3 regions of the Sanguibacter sp. Z6_81 genome follow, and region 1 is predicted to be linked to each of the others. Evidence: predicted binding sites of a transcription regulator. Region 1 holds the regulator's gene; each other region holds the start of a gene.

Region 1 (7,181 bases):
TCGAAGACGAAGGGCTATGCGTCGCTCGACTACGACGTCATCGGAGAGCAGGCTGCGGCGCTCGTCAAGGTCGACATCCTCCTCCAGGGCGAGCAGGTGGACGCCTTCAGCGCGATCGTGCACAAGGACAACGCCTACGCGTACGGCGTGATGATGGTGGGCAAGCTCAAGGCGCTCATCCCACGGCAGCAGTTCGAGGTGCCGATCCAGGCGGCCATCGGGGCGCGCATCATCGCGCGTGAGTCGATCCGCGCGATGCGCAAGGACGTCCTGGCCAAGTGCTACGGCGGTGACATCTCCCGCAAGCGCAAGCTCCTCGAGAAGCAGAAGGAGGGCAAGAAGCGCATGAAGACCATCGGCACGGTCGAGGTCCCGAAGGACGCCTTCATCGCTGCCCTGACGTCCGAGCAGACGGAGAGCCGAGACAAGAAGAAGTGAGCCCCGCACTCCCCGACGGGGACCCGGTCCCTGACGACGGCGCACTCCCCGGGTGGGTCGCGCAGGGCGCGGACCACCGGCGGTTCGGTGTGTACGTGCACGTCCCGTTCTGCACCGTGCGGTGCGGGTACTGCGACTTCAACACCTACACGGCGAGCGAGCTGGGCGGGGGCGCGAGCCAGCACGCCTATGCGAGCACCGTGCTCCAGGAGATCGACCTCGCGACGCGCGTCATGGACGCCGCGGGACTCCCCGCACGTGAGGTCTCCACGGTGTTCGTGGGCGGGGGGACCCCCACGCTGCTGCCCGCGGGCGATCTCGTCCGGATGCTCGACGGTGTGCGCCGGGCGTGGGGACTCGCACCGGGCGCCGAGGTGACCACCGAGGCGAACCCCGACTCGGTGACGCCCGAGTCGCTCGCGGCCCTGGCCGACGCAGGCTTCACCCGGGTCTCGTTCGGCATGCAGTCCGCCGTCCCGCACGTCCTGGCCACGCTGGAGCGCACGCACGACCCGCGCCGGATCCCCGACGTCGTGCGTTGGGCGCGCGAGGCCGGGCTCGACGTCTCGCTCGACCTCATCTACGGGACGCCGGGGGAGTCCCTCGAGGACTGGCGCACGAGCGTGCAGGCCGCGCTCGCCACGGGCGTCGACCATGTCTCGGCGTACGCGCTCGTCGTCGAGCCCGGCACGAAGATGGCCGCGCAGGTGCGCCGCGGGCAGCTGGCGCTGCCGAGCGAGGACGACCAGGCGGCGAAGTACGAGATGGCGGACGAGCTGCTCACGGCGTCTGGTCTCGAGTGGTACGAGGTGTCGAACTGGGCGCGCACGGTCGACGGCCGGGTCGCGGCGTGCGAGCACAATCTTGCCTACTGGCGCGGTGAGGACTGGTGGGGGCTGGGCCCGGGGGCGCACTCCTACCTCGGTTCCGACGCGCCGGGGACCCGGGGTCTGCGGTGGTGGAACGCCAAGCACCCGCTGCGCTATGCCACCCGCCTGGACGCCGGCCTCAGCCCGGCCGCGGGCCAGGAGGTGCTCGACGACGAGGCCGCCCAGCTCGAGAAGGTCATGCTCGCCGTCCGGTTGCGCGACGGGCTGGACCTGTCCGTGCTCTCGGCGCGGGCCCGCCGCGCGGTCGCGGGACACGTGGCGAGCGGTCTGCTCGACGGAGCGAGCGCGATCCGCGGCCGCGCGGTCCTCACGCTGCGTGGCCGGCTCCTCGCGGACACCGTCGTGCGGGACCTCACGGACTGAGCCACCGGGCGGGTGAGGCCGGCGGCACCGGCGGTCGGGTCAGGCCGCCGGCTCGGTGACGAAGTCGATGAGCTCCTCGACGCGCCCGAGCAGGGACGGCTCGAGGTCGGCGTAGCTGCGGACGGTCCCGAGGATCCGCTTCCAGCCCTGTGCGACGTCTGCCTGGTCGTGCGCGGGCCATCCGAGCTCGCGGAGCATCCCGTACTTCCACTCCGTGCCGCGCTCGATGACGGGCCACGCGGCCAGCCCGACCCGCTCCGGTCGCACGGCCTGCCACACGTCGACGTACGGGTGGCCGAGGATGAGGACGTTCCCGCCGCGGAACCTCTTCATCACGTCGTCGGCGATGCGCTGCTCCTTGCTCCCCGGGACGAGGTGGTCGACGAGCACCCCGACGCGGCGCTCTCGCGTCGGCCCGAACTCGGCGAGCGCCTCGGCAAGGTTGTCGACGCCGTCGAGACCCTCGACGACGACGCCCTCCACGCGCAGGTCGTCGCCCCAGACGCGCTCGACGAGCTCGGCGTCGTGGCGGCCCTCGACCCAGATGCGGCTGCCCCGCGCGACGCGTGCGCGGGCGTTCGCCACGGCGCGGGAGCCGGACGCGGTGCGTGCTGGTGCGGCGGGGGCGGCAACGGATCGTGCGGGGGTGAGCTCCACCGGGGCACCGTCGACCCAGAACCCCGGGCCGAGCGGGAACGTCCTGGTCCGGCCCGCCCGGTCCTCCAGCACGACGACGTGCATACCTCCGGACTTCTCGGTCCGCGTGATGGCCCCGACCCACCCCGTCGTCACCTCCTCGACGACGAGCCCGACGTCTGCCGGGACCGGACGCGAGGTGGGGCGACGACGGTGGTGGGTGGCCGGGGAGGACAGGACGTCGTCGGAGTAGCGGTCGTTGCTCACGCGAGGAAGGTTAGCCGCTGACGTGGGTGTGGCCTCGGCAACACGGCCCGGGCCACGGCGGACGGCGGCGTAGAATTAGCACTCGAGAAGTCCGAGTGCTTACCGTCGGTGCACGGCGGCCGGTGTCGTGCGCACGAGACTGCCGCCGGTCCGTGCCCATCGAGGCGGACGCGGCGTGGCGGGCGAGGCCGGACGCGTTCGAGAGCGAAGGAGGTGGTGGGATGGCGTCGAGCGACGAGCGCAGGCTCGAGGTCCTGCGTGCCATCGTGGAGGACTACGTCCAGACACGGGAGCCCGTCGGCTCCAAGCTCCTCGCCGAGCGGCACGGGCTGGGCGTGTCACCCGCGACGATCCGCAACGACATGGCGGCCCTCGAGGAGGGCGGCTTCATCGCGCAGCCCCACACCTCCGCCGGGCGCGTGCCCACCGACAAGGGATACCGCCTGTTCGTCGACCGTCTCGCGAGCGTGCGGGCACTGTCGCCCGCCGAGAAGAACGCCATCGAGACGTTCCTCAACGGCGCCGTCGACCTCGACGACGTCGTCTCTCGCGCGGGGCGCCTGCTCGCGCAGCTCACCGGTCAGGTCGCGGTCGTCCAGTACCCCTCGCTGCGCCGCTCCGGTCTGCGTCACCTCGAGCTCGTCGTCCTCGGCGACCGACGCCTCCTCGTCGTGATCATCACCGACACCGGACGCGTCGAGCAGCGCACGCTCGAGCTCGCGTCCGCACCGCAGGAAGGTGTGCTCGTCGAGCTCCGCACGCGGCTCAACGCCGCAGCTGCCGGCCGCCGGCTCGCCGAGCTCCGGACGGCCCTCGCCGAGCTCGCGCAGTCCTACCACCCGTCCGAGCGCGAGCTCGTCACGCGCGTCGGCGAGGTCATCACCGAGACGCTCGCGCAGGAGAGCGAGGAACGGTTCGTGCTCGCGGGCACCGCGAACCTCGCCCAGGCGGGCATGCGCTTCGAGCACGCCCTGCGGCCCGTCCTCGAAGCGCTGGAGGAGCAGGTCGTGCTGCTCAACCTCCTCACCGAGATGGCGGAGGACTCCGCCACCGTCAACGTCCGCATCGGCCGGGAGACCCAGCTCGCCAACCTGTTCGAGACCTCGGTCGTGACGACCGGGTACGGCTCGGACGGAGGCTCCGTCGCGACGATCGGGTCGATCGGTCCCACCCGGATGGACTATCCCGGCACCATCGCGGCCGTGCGGGCCGTGGCACGCTACCTGTCCCGGATCCTCAGCACGTGAGATCCGTCCCCGACATCCGCCAGACCACAGAAACCCGATCGGCAGAGAGCAGCCAGTGAGCGACTATTACGAGACCCTCGGCGTCCCGCGTGACGCCAGCCAGGACCAGATCAAGAAGGCGTACCGCAAGCTCGCGCGCGAGCTCCACCCGGACGTCGCCGGGCCTGACGCCGAAGACCGGTTCAAGGACGTCTCGCGCGCCTACGAGGTGCTGAGCAACGCGGAGAAGCGTCAGTCGTACGACATGGGCAACGACCCCTCCGCCCCCGGGGGCGGCATGGGTGGGGGCTTCGGCTTCCAGGACATCTTCGAGACGTTCTTCGGTGGCGGACAGGCGCAGCGCGGGCCCATCCCGCGCGCGCGACGCGGGCAGGATGCACTCATCCGCCTCGACATCGACCTGTCCGAGGCGGCGTTCGGCGTCCGCAGGGAGATCCAGGTCGACACCGCCGTCGTGTGCGGGACGTGCAGCGGGTCCTGCTGCCGCCCCGGCACCTCCCCGCGCACCTGCGACGTGTGCGGCGGCCGCGGCTCCGTGCAGCGCGTCGCCCGGTCCTTCCTCGGTCAGGTCATGACGACCGCGCCGTGCGCGGCGTGCCAGGGGTTCGGCACGACGATCCCCGAGCCCTGCGCCGAGTGCTCCGGTGAGGGCCGTGTGCGCAGCCGGCGCACCGTGGCGGTCGAGGTGCCCGCGGGCGTTGAGACGGGAACCCGCATCAAGCTCACGTCCCAGGGTGAGGTGGGACCGGCTGGCGGTCCCCCCGGCGACCTCTACTTCGAGATTCGTGAGCGCAAGCACGAGACGCTGCTGCGGCGCGGTGACGACCTGCACTGCACCCTCGAGGTGCCGATGACCGCCGCGGTGCTCGGCACCGTGATGGAGCTCGAGACCCTCGACGGGGTGGAGGAGATCGACCTGCAGCCCGGCACGCAGCCCGGCCAGGTCATCACTCTGAAGAACCTCGGCATCGGGCACCTGCAGGCGCCCGGGCGTGGGGACCTCAACGTCCACATCGAGGTCCAGATCCCCACCTCGCTCACGGAGGAGCAGGCGGACCTCCTGCGGCAGCTGGCCACGCTCCGCGGGGAGGAGCGTCCGGAGGGACGCGTCTCGGCCGCCCACTCCGGTGTGTTCAGCAGGCTGCGCGACAAGCTCGCCGGGCGCTGGTGAGCGCGCCGGTCTTCCTCGCCGACGCGGGCACTCTCGACTCGGTGGCCGTGGGGGACCGGTATGTGCTCGACGGGCCGGAGGGTCGCCACGCCGGCGTCGTGCAGCGACGCGGCCCGGGTGAGGTGCTCGACGTCGTCGACGGTGCCGGGGTGCGGCTGCGCGGAGACGTGGTGGCCGTCGACGGCCCCCGGGTCGAGCTCCTCGTCCGCGCCGTCCGGCGCGAGCCGGACGACGGCATCGAGATCGTGCTCGTGCAGGCGCTCGCCAAGGGCGACCGTGACGAGCTCGCGATCGAGGCCGCGACGGAGGTCGGGGTCGACGCCGTGCTCCCGTGGCAGGCCGAGCGGTCCGTCGTCGTGTGGCGTGGCGAGCGGGCCGAGAAGTCCCGGTCCCGCTGGGTGTCCACCGTCCGGGCGGCGGCGAAGCAGGCACGTCGGGCGACCGTGCCCGACGTGGGACGCGCGGTCGACCTCAAGGCTCTCGGCGCGCTCGTCCGACAGGTCCGTGACGCCGGAGGGACCACGGTCGTGCTCCACGAGGACGCCGAGGTCGCGCTCGCGAGCGTCCCGCTCCCGCCCGCGGACGCCGGCGCGGTCGCGGAACGGCGCCGGGTGCTGCTCGTCGTCGGACCGGAGGGCGGCATCAGCGACCGCGAGGTCGCGGAGCTGCGGACGGCGGGCGCCGTCACCGCGCGCCTGGGCCCGCACGTGCTGCGGACGTCGACCGCGGGACCGGTGGCCGTGGCGCTGCTCTCGCAGCGCCTGGGCCGGTGGGACAGCGAGCCCGCGAGCGCCCTCTCCGGCTAGGCTCGGCGGATGGACATCGTCGACTACGGCACCGAGACGCTCACCCCTGAGACCGACTGCATCTTCTGCAAGATCGTCGCAGGGGAGATCCCCGCGACGATCGTCGCCACCCGCGAGCGCGTCATCGCGTTCCAGGACACCGACCCGCAGGCGCCGATGCACCTGCTCGTCGTACCGCGCACGCACTACGGTGACATCGCCCAGCTCGCCGCCGCCGACGCGGAGCTCCTCGCGGAGATGGTGTCCCTCGCCGACGAGGTGGCCGGCGAGAACGCCGACGGACAGTTCCGCCTCATCTTCAACTCCGGGCCGCACGCGGGCCAGAGCGTCTTCCACGTCCACGGGCACGTCCTCGGCGGCGCACGCCTGGGATGGTCACCCGCCTGAGCGCGCGCTGCTCGCGGGCCCGCGGTCGATAGACTGGGCTCGCGGCGGCCCAGGAACCGGACGTCATCACCGAGCACGGACGAGGAGCGAGCACCCCGCCACATGGCATCTCCAGAGAACGACGACGCAGCAGCGGGCCTGCGTGTCGAGCACAGGATCACCGTCCCGGGCGACGTGTCCATCGCCGCACTCCTCGGCCCGGTGGACTCCGTGCTGCGAGCCGTCGAGGAGGGCTTCACCACGGTCGACGTCTCGATCCGTGAGGACGAGATCGTCCTGCGCGGACCGGTCGCGGACGTCGCGCTCGCGGGGCGCCTCGTCGACGAGCTCATCGAGGTCGTCGCGGCCGGCACGGATGTGACCGCCGAGATCGTCACCCGGTCGATCGCCATGCTCGCCGCGGCGACCGCAGCCACCCGCCCTGCTGAGGTGTTCACCCAGAACATCCTCTCCAGCAAGGGCCGCACCATCGCGCCGAAGACGGCCGGCCAGAAGCACTACGTCGACGCCATCGACGCGAACACCGTGACATTCGGGATCGGGCCGGCCGGGACGGGGAAGACGTACCTCGCGATGGCGAAGGCCGTCCAGGCGCTGCAGGCCAAGCAGATCCACCGCATCGTGCTCACGCGGCCGGCGGTCGAGGCAGGGGAGCGCCTCGGGTTCCTGCCGGGCGGCCTCTCGGAGAAGATCGACCCGTACCTGCGGCCCCTGTACGACGCGCTGCACGACATGATCGACCCCCAGTCGATCCCGCGTCTCATCGAGGCCGGCACCATCGAGGTCGCTCCCCTCGCGTACATGCGTGGCCGCACGCTCAACGACGCGTTCATCATCCTCGACGAGGCGCAGAACACCTCCGCGGAGCAGATGAAGATGTTCCTCACCCGGCTTGGCTTCGGGTCGAGGATGGTCATCACCGGCGACGTCACCCAGGTCGACCTGCCCGGCGGCACCCCGTCGGGCCTGCGCGTCA
Region 2 (7,181 bases), on a different contig from region 1:
TACGGGAGGTGACCGTGCGCGAGGACGTCGTGGTCGTGGGGTCGGGGCCGAACGGCCTCGCGGCGGCGGTGACCCTCGCCCGGGCGGGCCTGCGCGTCGTCGTGCTCGAGGCTCAGTCGTCGCCCGGTGGAGGTGCCCGGACGTCGAGCCTCGACCTCGCGGACGGGATCGTCCACGACATCTGCTCGGCCGTGCACCCGATGGGTGTGGCCTCCCCCTTCTTCCGGGAGTTCGACCTCGCGGCTCGCGGTGTCGAACTCCTGCAGCCGGAGGCCGCCTACGCCCAGCCGCTCGACGGGGGACGGGCCGGTGTCGCCTACCGCGACCTCGACCGCACCGCGGAGGCGCTCGGACCCGACGCCGATGCGTGGCGCCGCCTCATGGGACCGCTCGCCGCGTCTCCCGACGCCGTCCTCGGGGTGGCCCTGGGAGACAAGCGCAGCGTGCCCCCCGAGGCGCTGCGCGACATCCGCGGCGCGCTGCGGTTCGGGCTGGCCGTCCTCGAGCAGGGCACCGGCCTGTGGAACCGGCGTTTCGTCGACGAGGTCGCGCCGGCGCTCCTCACTGGCGTCGCAGCGCACGCGATCACTCCGCTGCCGTCCCTCGCCGGTGCTGGCACCGCGGTCCTCCTCGGGTCGCTCGCGCACTCGTTCGGCTGGCCCATCCCGCGCGGCGGGTCGGGGGCGATCACGGCGGCGCTCGTCGCCGACCTCGAGGCCCACGGCGGCGAGGTGCGCACGGGCGCGACGGTACGCACCGCCCGGGACCTCCCATCCGCACGCGCGTACCTCTTCGACACCACGCCCCGCGCCGTCGCCGAGATCCTCGGTGACATGCTTCCCCCCCGCGCCGAGCGCGCGCTGCGCCGCTTCCGCTACGGCAACGCCGCCGCGAAGGTCGACTTCGTGCTGGACGGCCCGGTCCCATGGGCCAACCCCGAGGTCGGACTGGCGGGCACCGTGCACGTGGGCGGCAGCCGTGCCGACATGGCCCGTGCCGAGGCGGCGGTGGCAGCAGGCCAGCACGCCGAGCACCCCATGACCCTGCTGAGCGACCCGTCCGTCGTCGACCCCGGGCGGACCGTCGCCGGACTGCGGCCGCTGTGGACCTACGCGCACGTACCAGCGGGCTCCACGGTCGACCCGACCGAGGCGATCACCGCCCAGATCGAGCGGTTCGCGCCGGGGTTCCGCGATGTCGTCGTCGCCTCACGGAGCGTCACGGCCGAGAAGATGGCGGAGCACAACGCGAGCTACATCGGCGGGGACATCGCCTCGGGGCTCGTGAACATGCGGCAGATGCTCGCTCGGCCGACGGCGCGGCTCAACCCGTACCGCACCGGTGTCGACGGCGCGTACCTCTGCTCCCAGTCGACCCCGCCGGGACCGGGCGTCCACGGGCTCAGCGGGTGGTTCGCCGCGAAGCACGTGCTGCGTGAGCGGTTCGGCATCCGTCGTGCGCCGAGCGTCGCGCCCGACGCTCAGTCCCCGAGGTAGACGAGCGTCAGCAGGACGTTCGCGCTGCTCCACGCGAGGGGCGCGACCTGCGCCGGGGACCCGTCGTGCAGCACCTTCTCCGGGATCGAGCCCGTCGGAGTCCGGTGCGCGTCCACCCAGTCGAGCCAGTCGCGCGCCATCCGGTCGCCGTCTGATGTCCCGCGGGCGGCTGCGGAGAGCGCGAACACGGTCGTCGTCGGGGTCCACGAGATCCCGTCGTCCGGCCAGCCCTCGCCCGGCGTGAGGCCCCCTGCGGGCTGGGCGAGGCGCGGCACGGCCGCGCCCCAGGCGTCGAGCGCGCCCGGGACGGGCTCCATGAACGGCTCGCCGAGGAAGGCCACGGCGGTGTCCGCGTCGCCGCCACCGGGGTATCGGCCGTAGCCGGGACCGAACTCCTCCTGCACGACGGCGCGCAGCGCGTCCTTCGCGTCGCTCACCTCCGTCGCCAGCGCTGTCTCGCCGAGGTCCTCGTACAGCTCCGCCGACTCCTCGAGGCCCATGAGGAGGGGAGCGACCGTGCCGAGCGTCGTCCGCCGCTCCCGCACCTCCCAGTAGTCGGGAGAGGGGGGCGGCAGGACGGTGCCCTGCTCGGTGAGCTCGAGCGCGCGGGCGGTGCTGCGGTCGACGAGCGGTCGGAGGGTCGCGAGGTGTGCGGCACGCTCCACCGGGTCGGAGACGTGCGAGAGCACGGCTCCCGCCGCCCACAGGGCCCACCCGGTCGCGTCGGTCTGCAGCCCCCTGTCGTCCGGCGGTCCGGACCCGTCCGGCAGGTAGCGGGCGTGGAAGGAGCCGTCGGGGGCCTGCACGGACTGCAGGAAGGTGAGGACCTCGATCGCGTCGTCCTCGTGGCCGGTCGCCGACAGTGCCACCGCGACGAACGCGTTGTCGCGCGGCCACGCGTACCGCCAGGGCCCGCTCCAGGCTGCGACGACCGCCCCGTCGTCGAGCATGAGGGCGTGGATGTCGAGGAGGGCGTCCGTCGCGAGGTCCTCGAGCTCCGTACCGGCACCGGGAACGGTGCCGGCGGCCAGCCAGTCACGGGCGGCCGCCGCAGCGTCCAGCTCAGCCTGCGTCGCCGCAGCCGGGTCGGTGACGGCGACCCGGCTGTCGTCGAGGTAGACGAGGTCGCTGCCGGGCTCGACGAGGCTCCGCGTGCCGTCCGGGGCGACCGCCACGCCCGTGGAGTCGAGGTCGACGTGCCGGAAGGACGGGGTGAACGGGCCCCACCCGCTGACCTGCGCCGACCACGTCGAGACCCCCAGGAGGGCGACGACGGAGAGGACGACGATCCCGTGGCGGCGCAGGGACCGCGTGCGCTCGCGCCCCGATCGGGGACGAGGACGGGGCGAGCGCGTCACGACTGGTGGAGCGGGAACAGCACGCCGTGGACCCGCGCCCACGCACCGCGGTAGGCGGCGATCGCGGGGGCGACCAACCGCTCGAGCGGGAAGAACGCGAACCAGCACACGACGGTGGGCAGGAAGTGGATGCCGATCGCGAGGTACGTGGCCAGGTGGAAGAGGAAGAACAGGAAGATCGCGATGTACTGCCAGCGACCGCGCAGCCAGAAGATCACGGGCGAGAAGACCTCGATGAGGAACACGCCCCACTGCGCGACGTGCAGCACCGCGGGGACGTCCAGCGTCCAGCGCACGAGGTCCGAGCCCCGCCGCATGATCGCCCACGTGAAGATCGAGCTGTTCGCCCACCCGACGAGGCTCGAGTTGTAGATGACCTTCGCCAGGGCCGAGCCGACGTAGGTCGCGACGGTGGCGATCTGCACGCAGCGCAGCGCCCAGCCTGCCGCCTGCGAGGTGCCCGTGCCGGTGAACCGGGCGGCACCGACGGTGGGCAGGACGAGCGTGGCGAGGATGAGTGCCATGTGGTCGTGGGAGACGTACGCGAACCCCTGGGAGTTGACCATCCACGCGAGGTAGGCGACCGCGACGGTCCATCCCGCGATGCGCGGCAGACGTCCCGTGGCAGCCACGAGGCAGCCGACGACGATGATGGCCTGCAGCACGTACGCGGTGGTGACCGACGGCTCGGGGAACGGCAGGAGGCGCCCGATGAACGTGGGCTGGTAGAACTCGGGCGCGTACCCGTGGCCGATGACGTCGTTGGAGAGGCTGAAGATCGACCAGATGACGAAGAGGTAGATGATCGCCCGGAACACGGCCACCCGGGCGAGGGGGACGGCTGGGAACCACCAGCGCACGACGGCGTTCACGCGTCCGCCCCGTACGTGCCCTCGACGGTCCAGGTGGTGAGGACCTCTTCGGTGGAGACGCCGGTCGGCCTGCCGTCCTTGAGCTCTGACGAGGTACGGAACATCTCGATCTCCACGAGTGCTGGGGCGTCCGGGTGCAGGCCGCTGTAGGCGCGGGCGATCCCCTCGAGGAGCGACGGGTCGTCGAGGATCCGCTGGATCTGGCCCTCGATCTCCGCACGGCCGACGCCGACGCCCGTGGCGTTGAGGGGGACGCCGATCTCGGTGCCCTCGGTGGTGGTCGCGCGCATGTTCGTCGACCGCACCGGCTTGTTCGGGTCGCTGCCCTGTGCGTACTGGGAGAGGGAGCCGAGCGGGAAGAAGTCGTTGCTCTTGAGGAACTGCGAGGACACGAGGACGGCGAGGGCGGCGAGGGCGGCTGCGAGGCGCCACGCGAGCGAGCCGCGCCCGAGCGTCCGGTCGTGCGGCGCCGTCACGGCGGGCGCTGTCGCTGTGCGGGCGTCGTCGTCATGGGTGGCGGGATTCACCCGAGCACTGTAGCGGGCCGCTCCCGGCCGTCCTGCGGATCGGGCCTGCTGCGAGTCCCGCAGCGACGCGGGTCCGGACGACCCGTCTTGCACTCTCCATGCCCGAGTGCCAATAATGGCGTTAGCACTCTCACTAGGAGAGTGACAGAACTACCGGTCGATCGGTGAGGTTCGAACCCGCGTCGTGACATGAACGTCCCGGGATCGCGCCGTCCGTCGCGGGCACCTGCCGACCACCCACACGCCACCAGTGGAGGATCACACCCCAATGGCAAAAATTATCGCCTTCAACGAGGAGGCCCGTCGCGGTATGGAGCGTGGACTCAACATCCTCGCTGACACCGTGAAGGTCACGCTCGGCCCGAAGGGCCGCAACGTCGTCCTCGACAAGAAGTGGGGCGCGCCCACCATCACGAACGATGGTGTGAGCATCGCCAAGGAGATCGAGCTCGAGGAGCCGTTCGAGAAGATCGGCGCCGAGCTCGTCAAGGAGGTCGCCAAGAAGACCGACGACGTCGCCGGTGACGGTACGACGACCGCCACGGTCCTCGCCCAGGCACTCGTGCGTGAGGGGCTGCGCAACGTCGCCGCCGGGTCCAACCCGATCGCCCTCAAGCGCGGCATCGAGAAGGCCGTCGAGGCCGTCATCGCGGAGCTGCTCACCGCGGCCAAGGACATCGAGACCAAGGAAGAGATCGCCGCCACCGCTGCGATCTCCGCTGGCGACCCCGCGATCGGCGAGCTCATCGCCGAGGCGCTCGACAAGGTCGGCAAGGAAGGTGTCATCACCGTCGAGGAGTCGAACACCTTCGGGCTCGAGCTCGAGCTCACCGAGGGTATGCGCTTCGACAAGGGCTTCCTCGCCCGCTACTTCGAGACCGACCCCGAGCGCCAGGAAGCGGTCCTCGAGGACCCGTACATCCTGCTCGTCGAGGGCAAGATCTCGAACGTCAAGGACCTCCTGCCCCTGCTCGACCAGGTGATGAAGTCCGGGCGTTCGCTGCTCATCATTGCTGAGGACGTCGAGGGCGAGGCTCTTGCGACCCTCGTGCTCAACAAGATCCGCGGCACGTTCAAGTCCGTCGCCGTCAAGGCTCCGGGCTTCGGCGACCGCCGCAAGGCGATCCTCCAGGACATCGCGATCCTCACGGGCGCCCAGGTCATCTCCGAGACCGTCGGCCTCAAGCTCGACACGGCGACGCTCGACCTGCTCGGCCAGTCCCGCAAGGTCGTCGTCACCAAGGACGAGACGACCATCGTCGAGGGCGCCGGCGACGTCGACCAGATCGCTGGTCGCGTCAAGCAGATCCGTTCCGAGATCGAGAAGTCGGACTCCGACTACGACCGCGAGAAGCTCCAGGAGCGCCTCGCGAAGCTCGCCGGTGGTGTCGCGGTCATCAAGGCCGGTGCCGCCACGGAGGTCGAGCTCAAGGAGCGCAAGCACCGCATCGAGGACGCCGTGCGCAACGCGAAGGCAGCCGTCGAGGAGGGCATCGTCGCCGGTGGTGGCGTCGCGCTCATCCAGGCCGGCAAGCTCGCGTTCGAGACGTCCGCCATCACGGAGCTCGAGGGCGACGAGGCGACCGGTGCGAGCATCGTGCGCCTGGCCATCGATGCGCCGCTCAAGCAGATCGCGATCAACGCTGGTCTCGAGGGTGGGGTCGTGGCCGAGAAGGTCCGCAACCTCCCGTCCGGCCACGGCCTGAACGCCGCGACCGGCGTCTACGAGGATCTCCTCGCAGCCGGCGTGAACGACCCGGTCAAGGTCACCCGTTCCGCACTGCAGAACGCGGCCTCGATCGCGGCGCTCTTCCTCACGACCGAGGCAGTCGTCGCGGACAAGCCGGAGAAGCAGCCGGCGATGCCCGGTGGCGACGGCGGCATGGGCGGCATGGACTTCTGATCCAGCCCGTCACCGACCGCTAGGTCGGACGCAGTACCGCAGTGCACGAGGGCCGGTCGGCCCGGGAGCGATCCCGGGGCGGCCGGCCCTCGCTGCGTCCACGGGCGGAGTGGTCGCCACGCGGCGACGAGAGCCGATCCCGTCGGGTGCCGGAGCGTGGGCTGTGCCTAAGGTGGAGCGATGAGCAGCCTCGCCCCCGACCTCGACCCTGCCCACACCCCCGAGAGCACAGAATCCCGCGCGGAGCCCCGGGGACCGGTCCCCAGCGAGCCGGCCTGGTGGACCCGGGCCGTCGTCTACCAGATCTACCCGAGGAGCTTCGCGGACTCGGACGGTGACGGCTTCGGCGACCTCGGCGGGATCCGGTCGAAGCTCGACCACCTCGCCGAGCTGGGGGTCGACGTCCTGTGGCTCTCGCCGATCTACCCGTCGCCGCAGCACGACAACGGGTACGACATCAGCGACTACGACGGCATCGACCCGAGGTTCGGCACCCCCGAGGAGTTCGACGCCCTCGTCGCCGAGGCGCACGAGCGCGGCATGAAGATCGTCATGGACCTCGTCGTCAACCACACGAGCGACGAGCACCCGTGGTTCGTCGAGTCGAGGTCCTCACGCCACAACCCCAAGCGGGACTGGTACTGGTGGCGCTCGCCGCGGGAGGTCGAGCACTCGGCCCTGCCCACGGAGCCGAACGCGTGGCGCTCGGCGTTCAGCGGCCCGGCATGGACCCTCGACCCCCTCACGGGGCAGTACTACCTCCACCTCTTCGCCCCGCAGCAGCCTGACCTCAACTGGGAGAACCCGGAGGTCCGCCAGGCCGTGTACGCGATGATGAACCGCTGGCTCGACCGCGGGGTCGACGGGTTCCGCATGGACGTCATCAACCTCATCTCCAAGCGTCTCGAGATGATCGACGGCGACGAGCACGTCGAGGGCTCCGGGTTCGTCATGGGTCCGCGCCTGCACGAGTTCATGCAGGAGATGCACGACGCGGTGTTCGCCGACCGTGATGGTGAGTACCT
Region 3 (7,181 bases), on a different contig from region 1:
CAGCTGCGGGAGACACCGTTCATCGAGCAGGACGAGCGGACGCTGCGCATGCGGATGATCGACGCGGACCTCGACGGGCTCATCCGTGAGGTCGTCCTCGACCAGGCGAACGGACTCACCGGCAAGACCGTCATCCACCCGTCCCACGTCGTGGCGGTGCACGCGATGTCCGTCGTGTCGCACGAGGAGTACGTGGACGCGCTCGCCGTCCTCGACACGGCTGGTGGCGGGGCCCGGGCGTCGGCGTACCGCAACAAGATGAACGAGAGCAAGCCGCACCGGGCGTGGGCGGAACGGGTCCTGCTGCGGGCAGAGGTCTTCGGCGTGTACCGCGAGGACACGGGCTACGTCGACGTCCTCAGCGCGAGCCCCCTCCCGTGACGGGGACACGCACCGCCGCCCCGTGGGCGGGGACGTGGGTCACGGAGCGGCTCGGGGTCCGTCTGGGCACCGGGGAGTCGGCCGTCGGCATCGAGCTCGACGAGCTCGTCGGGCTCGCGGTGCGGCGCAACCCCCGCCGCGCCCACCTGCTCGTCTCCACGGTCCTGGGCAAGCACGTGCCGACGGACCCGCGGATCGTGGACGCGGCGGGCGCCCTCCTCGGCCACCTCGCCGCGGACGCCCTCGCGGGCTCGACGGCGGCTGCCGGGGCTGCACGTGCCGCGGACGTCGCGGGGGTCCTGCGGGACGCCCTCGCCGGGCGCGACGACGCCATCGAGCGTCTCGGGGCGTCCCTCGAGACCGTCGCCGACGCCGCGCCCCCCGTACCGTCGGGTGCCGTCGTCATCGGGTACGCGGAGACCGCGACGGCGCTCGGGCACTGCGTGGGGCGGGTGCTGGGCCTGCCCTCGTTGCACTCCACCCGCCGGGCGGTCGCCGGGGTGACCCCGGCCGCCGGGTTCGCCGAGGAGCACTCGCACGCCACGGAGCACCTCGTGCTGCCCGACGACCCGCGCATGCTCGCCGAGGCGGACGTCGTCGTGCTCGTCGACGACGAGATCTCCACGGGGCGCACCGCGCTCAACACGGTCGCCGCGCTGCACGCCGACCAGCCGCGCAGCCGCTACGTCGTCGCGGCGCTCATCGACCTGCGGTCGATCGCCGACCGGGAGCGGTTCGCGACCGTCGCCCGGGACCTCGGGACGCGGATCGACGTCGTCGCGCTGGCCTCCGGTGCGATCGACCTGCCCTCCGACGTCCTCGCGCGGGCGGAGCGCGTCCTGGCGGCCGTCCCGGCGGCGGCGGAGGGCGCGCGGGTCCGAGCTGCGGCCCCGGTCCGCCGGGTGACCGGGTGGCCCCCGGGGGTGCGTGACGGCGGACGCCACGGGTTCCACCCGCACGACGAGGTCCGGCTCGCGGAGGCCGCCGACGCGGTGGCCCGGGAGCTCGCCGACGGGCTCGTCGGCGATCGTGCGCTCGTGCTCGGGTTCGAGGAGCTCATGTACGCGCCACTGCGCGTGGGCGTGGCGCTCGCCCAACGGTCCGCCGCGACGGTGCGGTACTCGACGACGACACGGTCGCCCGTGCTGGCCGTCGACGACGCCGGTTACGCCATCCGCTCGACCCTGGCGTTCCCCGCGCACGACGATCCGTCCGACGGCCCCGGGCCGCGCTACGCGCACAACGTGGACCCCGGCGGTGACACGTCCCGCCGGTTCACGGATATCGTCGTCGTCATCGACTCGCCCGCTGACACGGCCGGACTGGCCGCCCCGGGCGGATTGCTCGACGCCGTCGCGGGGTGCTGCGACCAGGTCCACCTCGTCGTCGTCCCCGCGTACCACCCTGCCGCGCACCACTCTGCCGCGTACCACTCCGCCGCGCACCACCCTGAGGAACTCCCACTGTGACCCTGCACACCGAGACCGCCGCTCCTGCGGTCGCCACGTCGCCCCGACCCGGGGAGACACCGCTCCCGACGCCGCTCCACGGTCCTGCGTTCGGCTCGTACGCCCCGCACGAGGTCGCATGGCTGCTCAGCGACCTGTCCGGCGTCGAGCTCGAGGCGCCCACGGAGGAGCGCGAGGAGGCCATCCAGTCCGGCGGCGCCCACTACGCCGAGTCGCTGCCCGTCGAGTACCAGCCGACCACCGAGTACCAGGAGCTCTTCCACGCTGCCCTGCGCACGTCCGCCGGGCGCCTCGCGCACGCCGTCGGGGTCCTCACCGAGCTCGTCCTCGCCGAGCGCGGCGAGCGGGCGGTGCTCGTGTCCCTCGCACGTGCAGGGACACCCGTCGGGGTCCTCATGAAGCGGTGGGCGAGCTACGCGCACGGCCTCACGCTCCCGCACTACGCGGTGAGCATCGTGCGGGGACGGGGCATCGACCAGGTCGCCCTCGAGTACCTCGCCGCGCACCACGACCCCGCGGACGTCGTGTTCGTCGACGGCTGGACCGGCAAGGGAGCGATCGCGCGTGAGCTGCGCGTCGCCGTGGAGCAGGCCAACGTCGCGCTGGGCCTCACGGAGCGACCGGCCGACGCCGACGACAACGTCCCCGGACCGTTCGACCCCGACCTCGCGGTGCTCGCGGACCCCGGGCACTGCGTGCGCCTCTTCGGCACCCGGGACGACTACCTCATCCCCTCGGCGTGCCTGAACTCGACGGTCTCGGGGCTCGTGTCGCGGACCGTGCTCAACGACGATCTCATCCGCCCGGGGATGTACCACGGTGCGAAGTTCTACTCCGAGCTCCGCGGAGCGGACGTGTCGGGGGAGTTCCTCGACGTCGTCAGTGCCCGGTTCGGGAGCGTCGCGCAGGCCGTGACCACGACGGTCGCGGAGCGTCGTGCCCAGGCGGAACCGGAGGTCACCTGGGCGGGCTGGTCCGCCGTCGAGGCGATCAGCGAGGAGTACGGGCTGGGTGACGTCAACCTCGTCAAGCCTGGCGTGGGGGAGACGTCCCGCGTCCTGCTGCGCCGGGTGCCATGGAAGATCCTCGTCCGGACGGGCTCCGGCGCGGACCTCGGTCACGTGCGCCTCCTCGCCGAGCAGCGCGGGGTCGAGGTCGTCGAGGTCGACGACCTTCCCTACTCCTGCGTCGGCCTCATCCACCCCCGCTTCACCCGCGGAGCCACGGGTGCCGACGGGACGGCGGCGCAGTGAGCGCGGGCGACGTCGACGTCGCGCGGATCGCGGACCTCTCGGCTCCCGTCGTCGCGGCGTGCGACCTCGACCGGACGCTCATCTACTCCGGCAAGGCCGCGCGGATCGGCCTGACCGACGGCGCTGATCCGCGGGCGCTGCTGCGCGACCTGGCGTGCGTCGAGATCTACGACAGCAAGACCCTCTCGTACGTCACGCAGGCGGCCCTGCGGACGATCGAGTCGCTCACCACGCTGGGCGTGCTCGTCCCGGCGACGACGCGGACGCGCGCGCAGTACCGACGGATCACCCTCCCGGGCCCGCAGGTGCCGTACGCGATCACGGCCAACGGCGGGTTCATCCTCGTCGACGGCGTCGCGGACCGGGCGTGGTCGGAGCACGTCCGTGGGGTGCTGGCGGAGTCCTCGCACCCGTTCGACGAGGTCGAGGGATACATGCAGGGCGTGTTCAAGCCCGAGTGGACGAAGAAGCTCCGCAGCGCGGAGGGCCTCTTCTGCTACGCGGTCGTGCAGCGTGAAGCGATGCCGGCCGGATTCGTCGACGACGTCGCGGGCTGGGCGCGCGCGCACGGGTGGCACGCCTCGTTGCAGGGCCGCAAGCTCTACCTCGTGCCGCAGGAGCTCCGCAAGGGCGCGGCCGTGGCCGAGGTGGCGCGGCGGGTCGGCGCCGGGACGGTCCTGGCGGCGGGTGACTCCCTGCTCGACGCGGAGATGCTCGAGGGGGCCACGGCCGCGATCCGACCGGCCCACGGCGAGCTGCACGACGTCGGGTGGTCGTCGCCGAACCTCACGGTCACGGCCGCTGCCGGGGCGGCCGCCGGCGAGGAGATCGCCGAGTGGCTGCTCGCGGCCGCCCAGGGGCGCGCGACCCGCTGACGCGGGCCGCGCGCGCGGGTCAGGCTCCGGCGTGCTGCCCGATCGCCTCGGTGCTGCCGCCGCCCACCGTCCGGTTGCCCCCGGTGTGGGCGACCTCGATGCGGCGGGGCTTCGACTGCTCGCTCACCGGGATGGACAGCGAGAGCACGCCGTCGTTGTACGCGGCGTCGATCTTGTCGAGCGCGAGGCCTTCGCCGACCGTGAGCTGACGTGCGTAGGTGCCCGCGGGCCGCTCGCGGACGAGCCACTGCGCGTCGCCGTCGGACGGGGCGTTCCGCTCGGCGCGGATGGTCAGTGTGCGGTCCTCGACGGAGACGTCGATGGAGTCCGGCTCGACCCCGGGGAGATCGACGTTGAGCGTGTAGTGGTCCCCGGATCGCAGCAGGTCCATCGGCATCGCGGCGGCGTTGCGCGTGCCGCTGACGACGGAGCCGAGCAGGCGGTCCATCTCGTGGAAGGGGTCCCAACGTGTAGCCATGAGTGCTTACCTCCTGGACAACGGCTCCGGACTCTCCGGAGCGCAACCGTGCCGACCGCGAGCCATGCCCGTTTCAGGCCGTATGTCCGTTCTAGCACGTGCGGACAGCGCATGCTCGGCGAGGTCGCGCTCCCGTCGCCGCCCATCGCTGGCGCCCGCTGAGTCCGGACACGGGGCCGCCCCGTCTCGTCCGCACAGGACGTGGCGGGGCGGTCGAGCGCAGGGGAGCTCTCGCTCCTCCTGTCCCCGGAGGTTCCTAGGCGTCCACGGTCTGCGCGGACTCGATCGCCTCGGGTGAGCCGGCGGCGCCGACGGTGCTCGACCCGGCGTGCGTGACCTCGATGCGGCGCGGCTTCGACTGCTCGCTCACGGGGATGGTCAGGGCGAGCACGCCGTCCTGGTACGTGGCGGCGATCTCGTCGAGAGCCAGGCCCTCGCCCACCGTGAGCTGACGGGCGAAGGTGCCGGACGGGCGCTCGCGGACGAGCCACTGCGCGTCGCTGTGGGAGCGGGGGGTGCGTTCGGCGCGGATCGTCAGGGTGCGGTGCTCCACCGAGACGTCGATGGACCCGGGGTCCACGCCCGGCAGGTCGACGGTGAGCACATAGTGGTCGCCGGAGCGGAAGAGGTCCATCGGCAGCGGGGCAGCGTTGCGCGCGCCACTGACGACCGAGCCCAGCAGGCGGTCCATCTCCTGGAAGGGGTCCCAACGTGTAGCCATCGCCCATCACCTCCTTGACGACGACCCCGGACCGTCCGGGGCCTCTGCGCGACCCGGCCCGCCTGGGGCGGCCGGTGCGGCTACGGGACATTTTTTTAGCACTCGCGCACGGCGAGTGCCAACCGGGCGTGTTCGCCGTGAGCGAACGGCGGACACCGCGCTGGGCTTGCCGCAGCGCGGTTCCGGGCGGTGCATCGCCGCTGGTCACAACATGTTCTTCACCCGATCGTCATGACATCCCCCAGCGCGGCGCCTAGCGTGGACGCATGCCCGAAGCCGACGTCCCTGACGCGACCAACGTGCTCCTGACAGTTCTCAGCGTCCTCGGCGCAGTCGTCGTGGCCTTCGTCCTCGGAACCGTCATCTCCGTGCTCACCCGACGCCTCGCGAGCCGGAGCTGGATGGCCGAGGACCTGTCCCGGCGGATGCGCAGACCCCTGCGAGCGGTGCTCATGGTCGTCGCCGTGTGGATCGCGGTCCGGCTCGTGACGGCTCCCTCGCAGGGCTGGCTCCCCTTCGCGGAGCACCTGCTGCTCATCGCCTTCATCATCGTCGGCGCGTGGTTCGTCGGAGCGCTCGCCTTCGTCATCGAGGACGGTGCCCTGCTCCGGTTCCGCACCGACGTCGCGGACAACCGGCACGCGCGACGCGTGCGCACGCAGATCACCGTGGTCCGGCGCGTCACCGTGGCCGTCATCGTCCTGTGCGCGCTCGCGGGGGTGCTCCTGACCTTCCCCTCGGCCCGGGCGGCAGGCGCGAGCCTCCTCGCCTCCGCCGGTGTCGTGTCGATCGTCGCCGGTCTCGCCGCCCAGTCGACCCTGGGGAACGTGTTCGCCGGGATGCAGATCGCCTTCACGGACGCGATCCGCGTGGACGACGTCGTCGTGCTCGAGGGAGAGTGGGGGCGGATCGAGGAGATCACCATGACGTACGTCGTGGTGCACATCTGGGACGACCGACGCCTCATCCTCCCGTGCACGTACTTCACGACGACACCGTTCCAGAACTGGACGCGCCGGGCGGCCGACCTCCTCGGCACGGTGGAGATCGACCTCGACTGGGACGTGCCCGTAGAGGCCATGCGCGCCGAGCTCACCCGGCTGCTCGCGGCGACCGACCTCTGGGACAAGCGCGTGGGCATCCTGCAGATCACCGACGCCGTGGGTGGGTTCGTCCGGGTGCGCGCGATGGCCAGCGCCGTCGACGCCGGGACGCTGTTCGACCTGCGCTGCTATCTCCGTGAGGGCCTCGTGACGTGGCTGCAGCGCTCCGCCCCCCAGGGTGTCCCGCGGGTGCGGGTCACCGAGGGGGCGCCCGAGATCCCCGAGCCTCCGCCCGGGGCCCTCCCGCCCGAGGCCGCCCCGGCCGGACACGCCGCCCCCGCGCCCCCGGCCGCCGAGCAGCCGCGTCTGCCGGCGCGGATCCCGGTACGGGTCGCTCGACCGGGCGTGCGGATGCGGTTGGCCGAGCCCACCCGGGGCGTCCATCCCGCCGACGGCGACCCGCGCGGCGGGCTCGGTGACGTCGCCGAGACGCAGGTGCTCAGCGCGGCGGAGGCCGCAGCCGGCGGACTGTTCACCGGGAGCCCGGCGGCGCGCGAGCGTCTCAAGGCGTTCTCCGGTCCCGGGCGCGACGTCATCGACGAGCGGGAGAAGACCGCACGGATCGCGCGCATCTCCATCGACGCCGACGAGCCGGGGCGCCACGACGAGAGCTCGGACCCGGACGGCCCGACGGCGGTCGACCGCTCGTCCTGACCCTCCGGGCGCCGCGGCTCAGGGCAGGTGGCTGTGCTCCTCTGCCTCTTCCTGGGCCTCGAGGAGCGTGGGCCACAGCGCCCCGTCGGCCGTCAGGTCGGCCGGCGGAGGGGTGCACCGGAACTGCCACCGGTGGTGGTTCTTCGTCACCGTGTAGACGCGGTCGGCCGTGGATGCCGTCCACACCTCTGGCGCGGTCTCCTGCCACTGCATCATGGGAGCCTCCGGGCGGTCGTCGTGGGTGGTG

Evidence for each region. The regulator HrcA, encoded in region 1, represses chaperone genes, less so after heat shock. The targets are predictions, from matches to a motif close to TTNGCACTCGNNNNNNNCGAGTGCNAA.
Region 2: a site for HrcA is predicted at 4,375-4,401, ahead of groL (chaperonin GroEL). Genes of this name have one in related genera too.
Region 3: a site for HrcA is predicted at 5,273-5,299, ahead of AC2AXK_RS00880 (Hsp20/alpha crystallin family protein). Genes of this name have one in related genera too.

Annotation. Positions count from the first base shown of each region.
Region 1 covers NZ_JBXUFV010000002.1:609,138-616,318, reverse strand. Annotated here, with positions in the region: gene lepA (translation elongation factor 4) at 1-438, shown strand, start outside; gene hemW (radical SAM family heme chaperone HemW) at 435-1,691, shown strand; gene AC2AXK_RS07780 (DUF3097 family protein) at 1,731-2,594, opposite strand; gene hrcA (heat-inducible transcriptional repressor HrcA) at 2,816-3,841, shown strand; gene dnaJ (molecular chaperone DnaJ) at 3,897-5,012, shown strand; gene AC2AXK_RS07765 (16S rRNA (uracil(1498)-N(3))-methyltransferase) at 5,009-5,818, shown strand; gene AC2AXK_RS07760 (HIT domain-containing protein) at 5,828-6,205, shown strand; gene AC2AXK_RS07755 (PhoH family protein) at 6,308-7,181, shown strand, end outside.
Region 2 covers NZ_JBXUFV010000007.1:7,745-14,925, reverse strand. Annotated here, with positions in the region: gene AC2AXK_RS14295 (LytR C-terminal domain-containing protein) at 1-12, shown strand, start outside; gene AC2AXK_RS14290 (phytoene desaturase family protein) at 9-1,496, shown strand; gene AC2AXK_RS14285 (glycoside hydrolase family 15 protein) at 1,481-2,854, opposite strand; gene AC2AXK_RS14280 (hypothetical protein) at 2,851-3,726, opposite strand; gene AC2AXK_RS14275 (hypothetical protein) at 3,723-4,253, opposite strand; gene groL (chaperonin GroEL) at 4,522-6,156, shown strand; gene AC2AXK_RS14265 (glycoside hydrolase family 13 protein) at 6,337-7,181, shown strand, end outside.
Region 3 covers NZ_JBXUFV010000001.1:190,693-197,873, reverse strand. Annotated here, with positions in the region: gene AC2AXK_RS00905 (HpcH/HpaI aldolase/citrate lyase family protein) at 1-381, shown strand, start outside; gene AC2AXK_RS00900 (phosphoribosyltransferase family protein) at 378-1,850, shown strand; gene AC2AXK_RS00895 (cysteine protease StiP family protein) at 1,847-3,103, shown strand; gene AC2AXK_RS00890 (HAD family hydrolase) at 3,100-3,978, shown strand; gene AC2AXK_RS00885 (Hsp20/alpha crystallin family protein) at 3,998-4,456, opposite strand; gene AC2AXK_RS00880 (Hsp20/alpha crystallin family protein) at 4,713-5,177, opposite strand; gene AC2AXK_RS00875 (mechanosensitive ion channel family protein) at 5,444-6,934, shown strand; gene AC2AXK_RS00870 (hypothetical protein) at 6,953-7,150, opposite strand.